DNA from 2 places in the Hydrogenophaga sp. L76 genome. Region 2 is predicted to be linked to the other one. Evidence: predicted binding sites of a transcription regulator. Region 2 holds the regulator's gene; the other holds the start of a gene.
What was found. The regulator sigma-54, encoded in region 2, starts transcription at its own class of promoters, with help from an activator protein. The targets are predictions, from matches to a motif close to TGGCANGNAANCTGCTTT.

Region 1: a site for sigma-54 is predicted at 1,112-1,129, ahead of exaC (acetaldehyde dehydrogenase ExaC). Genes of this name have one in related genera too.

Annotation. Positions count from the first base shown of each region.
Region 1 is NZ_CM172807.1:4,483,353-4,486,556, forward strand. It holds gene AC23D4_RS21925 (TOBE domain-containing protein) at 187-957, shown strand; gene exaC (acetaldehyde dehydrogenase ExaC) at 1,189-2,709, shown strand; gene AC23D4_RS21935 (DUF779 domain-containing protein) at 2,789-3,178, shown strand.
Region 2 is NZ_CM172807.1:2,663,952-2,667,155, reverse strand. It holds gene lptB (LPS export ABC transporter ATP-binding protein) at 1-263, shown strand, start outside; gene rpoN (RNA polymerase factor sigma-54) at 457-2,106, shown strand; gene AC23D4_RS12740 (THUMP domain-containing class I SAM-dependent RNA methyltransferase) at 2,103-3,204, shown strand, end outside.

The DNA.
Region 1 (3,204 bases), 1.8 Mb from region 2:
CGACCGCTTGCGTTGGCGCCCATGGACTCTGCCGTCGAACCTAAGTGGCAGCAATCAGCCTACTGCAGGCACACGGCCTGCCATCGCGACGGGCTGTTGATGGCGGGCTCCACACAACTCAACAACTCGACGTCCAGGTATCAGCGTCCAGTCATGGCCCCTGAAATCCCATGGAACAATCCGCCCATGACCCGGCCACCGCTCCACACCGCCCTCTCCGAGGCCCTAGGCCACGCCCCCAGCGACAAGCGCTTGGAGGTGCTGCGCCGGGTGGGCGAGACCGGCTCCATCTCGCAGGCCGCGCGCGATGCGGGCATCAGCTACAAGGCGGCCTGGCAGGCCATCGACACACTGAGCAACCTGAGCGGGCAGACGCTGGTGGACCGCACGGTGGGCGGCTCCGGCGGTGGCGGTGCGAGCATCACGCCGCAGGGGCTGCAGCTGCTGGCTCTGGCGGACGAGCTGGCCCAGGCGCGTGAGGCCGTGTTGACGCGCTTTGCTGGTGGGTCATCTGGTCTGCGTTTTGGTCTGGGTTTGCGCACCAGCATGCGCAACCAGTTGCCTTGCCGTGTCGAAGCGGTGGAGCCGCTGGGGCAGGGCGATCCCACGGTGCTGGTGCGGCTGCGCACGCCGGGGCAGGCACTGCTCACGTCGAGCGTGACGCGTGAGAGCGCCGATCTGCTGGGCCTGCGCGCGGAGCTGGAGGCGCTGGTGTTGTGCAAGGCCACGGCGGTGCGGGTCGGCCGGGATGAGGTGGAAGACGCGCCGGGCCAGTGTGTACTGCCCGGTCGCATTCAGCGGCTGGCGCGCGGGCAGGGGCGTGACGAGGTGGTGCTCGCGCTGGACGGTGGCGGTCAGTGGGTGGGCTTTGCGGAGCACCCGTTCGCGGCGCGCAAAGGGCAGCGGGCCTGGGCTTCGATGGGCGTTTCGGCGCTCGTGGTCGGTCTGGCGGGGTAACCGGCATCCAGCGTTGGCAACCTTGTTCATATGAACGGGTGTGCCGTACCAGGCTGGCACAGTGCGCTGCGGCTTGGGCCTGAATGGCGCAACCCTTCACTTTGTGTCGTCAAAAAAGTGAGCAATCGTCTCAATTTGAGTCGGTCTTCTGGCGTGGCACGGAAGTTGTGGTGATGAAGGCAGCCCATCGGGCGATTCACCTTTTCTCCACCATCCCAGAGGACGACACACATGATTTACGCAGCCCCAGGCGTCACCGGCGCCAAGATCGCCTACAAACCGCGCTACGACAACTTCATCGGTGGCGAGTGGGTCGTGCCGTGCAAGGGCCAGTACTTTGACGTGATCACGCCCGTGAGTGGCCAGGTCTACACGCAAGCCGCGCGTTCCACCGCCGAAGACATCGAACTCGCGCTCGACGCCGCCCACGCCGCCGCCGACAAGTGGGGCAAGACCGACGCCGCCACGCGCTCCAACCTCCTGCTGAAGATCGCCGACCGCATCGAGCAGAACCTGGAGCTGCTGGCCTACGCCGAGACCGTGGACAACGGCAAGGCGATCCGCGAAACGCTCAACGCCGACATCCCGCTGACCGTCGACCACTTCCGCTATTTCGCTGGCTGCGTGCGCGCGCAGGAAGGTGGCGTGAGCGAGATCGACGAGAACACCATGGCGTACCACATCCAGGAACCGCTGGGCGTGGTCGGCCAGATCATTCCCTGGAACTTCCCCATCCTGATGGCGGCCTGGAAACTGGCGCCTGCCATCGGCGCCGGCAACTGCGTGGTGCTGAAGCCGGCGGAGTCCACCCCGATCTCGATCCTGATCCTGGCCGAGCTGATCGCCGACCTGCTGCCACCGGGCGTGCTGAACATCGTCAACGGTTACGGCCGCGAAGCCGGCATGCCGCTGGCCACGAGCAAGCGCATCGCCAAGATCGCCTTCACCGGCTCCACCACCACTGGCCGTGTGATCGCCCAGGCCGCTGCCAACAACCTGATCCCGGCCACGCTGGAACTGGGCGGCAAGTCGCCCAACGTGTTCTTCGCCGACATCATGGACAAGGACGACGCCTTCCTCGACAAGGCTGTCGAAGGTCTGGTGCTGTTCGCCTTCAACCAGGGCGAGGTCTGCACCTGCCCGAGCCGTGCGCTGATCCAGGAAAGCATCTACGACAAGTTCATGGAACGTGTCCTGAAGCGCGTGGCCGCCATCAAACACGCCAACCCGCTCGACACCGACAGCATGATGGGCGCACAGGCTTCCAAAGAACAGCTGACCAAGATCCTGTCGTACCTGGAACTGGGCAAGGCCGAAGGCGCCGAAGTGCTGGCCGGTGGCGGCCAGGCCCACCTGGGTGGTGATCTGGAAGGTGGCTACTACGTGCAGCCCACGCTGTTCAAGGGCCACAACAAGATGCGCATCTTCCAGGAAGAAATCTTCGGCCCCGTGCTGGCCGTGACCACCTTCAAGGACGAAGCCGAAGCCCTGGAAATCGCCAACGACACGCTGTACGGTCTGGGCGCTGGCGTGTGGAGCCGCAACGGCAACGTGGCCTACCGCATGGGCCGCGCCATCAAGGCGGGTCGCGTGTGGACCAACTGCTACCACGCCTACCCGGCACACGCCGCGTTTGGTGGCTACAAGGAATCGGGCATCGGCCGTGAGACCCACAAGATGATGCTGGACCACTACCAGCAGACCAAGAACCTGCTGGTGAGCTACAGCGAACAGAAACTCGGTTTCTTCTGATCCACCCGGATTGAAGTGAGATCCAAGGGGAGCTGGCAACGGCTCCCCTTTTTGCCTTTTCAGAACAAGGAGACAAGTCATGGTTGAAAAAGTCATTGCCACGCCGGCCGCGGTCGAGTTGATTCAGTTCCTCAAGACGAAGCACGGCCCCGAGCTCATGTTCCACCAGAGCGGCGGCTGCTGCGACAACAGCGCGGCCAACTGCTACCTGCCCGGCGAGATCACCATGGGCGCGGGCGACGTGTACCTGGGCCACATCGGTGGTTGCCCGTTCTACATCGGCAGGGCCCAATACGCGTACTGGCGCCACACCCAGCTCATCATCGACGTGATCGAAGGCCATGGTGGCACCTTCTCGCTGGAAGGGCCGGAGGGCAAGGCGTTCCACACCCGCTCGCGCGTGTTCAGCGAGGCCGAGATGGCCGATCTGGCTGCGCAGGAGGCGCAAGAAGCGGCCAGCGGCGGCTGATCCGCGGGGCAGGTGTTCCATTCCTG
Region 2 (3,204 bases):
GCCCGCGCTTCATCCTACTGGACGAACCCTTTGCCGGCATCGACCCGATTGCGGTTCTGGAGATCCAGCACATCATCGGTTTTCTGAAGTCCAGGGGCATCGGTGTGCTGATCACCGATCACAACGTGCGCGAAACCCTGGGCATCTGCGACCACGCCTACATCATCAGCGACGGCCATGTTCTGGCCAGCGGTCCCACCGCAGAGATCGTGGAAAACGCCGAAGTACGCCGTGTGTACCTGGGCGAGAACTTCCGCATGTGAACATGACCTCCACGCTCGTCATTGCATGTACTTCGCGGCCCCCCGAGGGGGCTGATTCGCCTTGGGGCGGCCCGGCGGCGTCTTGTGGCCCCCACGCCTTGCCGCTGCGCGGCGCGCTGCCCCCCAAGGGGGTTGATTCGCCTTGGGGCGGCCCGGCGGCGAATCTCCGTTTCCCGCTGCTGTACGCCCAGGCATGAAGCAAGGCCTCTCCCTGCGTGTATCGCAGCATCTGGCGCTCACGCCCCAGTTGCAGCAATCGATCCGCCTGCTGCAACTCTCCACGCTGGAAATGGCGCAGGAGGTCGAGCAGATGCTCGACGAAAACCCGTTTCTGGAGCGCACGGAAGAGATCGCCGAGCGCGAGGCTTTCGGTCTGGAGCAGGTCGATGCGCCGGTGAGCGCCGGCGAACAGATCGCCGATGCCGCGCTGCCGGTGGCCGACGCCGTGGCCGCCCCCGCCGAATTTGACGGCCCGCTGCCTGACCGCGTCAGCAGCACGTCCGACGCGCCCGCCGACAGCGGCTCAGGCGACGAGATCGAAAGCCGGCTCGACGGCGCCACCCCGGTGGAAGAAAGCTGGGAAGGCGACGGCACGGTCGAGATGGCGCCCGATGACAGCGAATGGGGCGGCGACGCACCGGCGCGCAACAGCGGCTCCGGTGGCGACGACGAAACCGCCAGCGCAGCCGACCTGGCCCGCAGTCCCGTCAGCCTCCAGGACCACCTGCACGAGCAGGCCCGTTGTCTGCGGCTGAGCGACGAGGACGCGGCGGCGCTGTATTTCCTCATCGAATCGCTCAACGACGATGCCTACCTCGAAGACGACATGGCCGAGCTCGCCCTGGGCTTCTGGCGGCTCATGCACGGCCGCGAGGCCACCTCGCCTGCCATCGAAGAGCTGGAGGCCGTCGAAGCGCAGCTGCGCATGGCCCTGGGCTGGCTGCAGCACATGGAGCCCACCGGCGTGGGTGCGCGCAACCTCGGCGAATGCCTGCGCCTGCAGATCGAAGAGCTGCGCAACACCCCCGAAGCGCGCGCGGCGCTGGCCATCTGCAACCAGTCGATGGAGCTGGTGGCCAAACGCGACATCAAGCGTCTGTGCGCCCTGTGCGGCATCGACGACGAAACGGCGCGCGCCGCGCTGGGTGTCATCGCGCGGCTTGAACCCAAACCCGGGCGCCGTTTCATCGATGTGGAGCGCAACGTGGTCGTGCCCGACGTCATCGTCACACGCGCCGGCCGGGGCTTCAAGGTCATCCTGAATCCCGACGTGATGCCGCGCCTGCGCGTGCACGACGTGTACGCCAACGCCATGCGCCAAAACCGCGGCGGCCGGGACAACGGCGGCGAAGCCGGCCACGCCGCCATGCAGCAGCGCCTGCAGGAAGCGCGCTGGTTCATCAAGAACATTCAGCAGCGTTTCGACACCATCCTGCGCGTATCGAGTGCCATCGTCGAGCGCCAGCGCAACTTCTTCATGCACGGCGAACTCGCCATGCGCCCGCTGGTGCTGCGCGAGATCGCCGACGAGCTGGGCCTGCACGAGTCCACCATCAGCCGCGTGACCACCGCCAAGTACATGGCCACGCCGTTCGGCACCTACGAGCTCAAGTACTTCTTCGGCTCTTCGCTCGGCACCGAAACCGGCGGCAACGCGTCGAGCACCGCGGTGCGCGCCCTGCTCAAACAGTTCATCGCCTCCGAAGAGCCCAAGAAACCGCTGTCCGACAACCAGCTCTCCGACCTGCTCAAGGAGCAGGGCATCGAGTGCGCGCGCCGCACCGTGGCCAAGTACCGCGAGGCACTTCGCATCGCACCGGCCAACCTTAGAAAAAGCCTGTGAATCAATTGAAGTTGTTTCTCCCCTGTGCGGCCGGCGTGGAGGACATGCTCGCCGACGAGGTGCAGCGCATCACCAACGAACCGCTGGCCTTCAAGGCCCGCGGCGGTGTGGGCATCAAGGCCTCGTGGCGCGACGCCATGCGCCTGAACCTGTACAGCCGCCTGAGCCAGCGCGTGCTGGTGCAGCTCTGGCACGGTGGTTACCGCGGCGAGCAGGACCTGTACAACGCAGCCAGCGAGATCGCCTGGGAAATCTGGTTCACGCCGCAGCAGACCATCAAGGTCGAGATCACCGCGCAGCACAGCCCGCTGACCAGCCTCAACTTCGCCGCACTGAAGATCAAGGACGCCATCTGTGACCGCTTCCGCGACAAACGCGGCGAACGCCCCAGCGTGGACACCACCTGGCCCGACGTGCGCATCTACGCCCACGTCACCACCGACGAACTCACGCTCTACATCGACACCTCGGGGGAGCCGCTGTTCAAGCGCGGCTGGCGCGAAGACAAGGGCGACGCGCCGCTGAAGGAAACGCTGGCCGCGGCCATGATCGCTGCCACCGGCTGGAACGGCGGCGAGGCACAAACGCTGGACGACATCACCCCGCTGTACGACCCCTGCTGCGGCAGCGGCACGGTGGTGATCGAAGCGGCGCAGATCGCGCTCAACATCCCGCCCGGCATGCTGCGCCGCTTTGCGTTTGAAAAGATGCTGCCGTTCCAGCAGCATGTGTGGACCGCGATCCAGGACGAAGCCGAGCGCGAGATGCGCGACTGGCCCGAAGGCCACGCGCCCATCGTGTTCGGCAGCGACGTGTCGTTCCGCATGGTCGATTTTGCGCAGCGCAACGCCGAGCGCGCAGGCGTTGCCCACGCGATCGAACTGCGCGGCGGCGACGCCCTGCAGCGTATGCCGCCCACGCAGAAACCCGGTGTGATGCTGCTCAACCCGCCCTACGGCGAGCGCATCGCCGCGGCCGGTGTGGCTGGAGAAAACGCCAGCGCCCGCGCCCAGCGCATGGAGCCGCGCGCCCCCCGCACCGGCGCGGCCGGCAAGGCTGCGCCCCCCGCGCCCGGCCTGGGCCGCGAGAGCGCGCAGA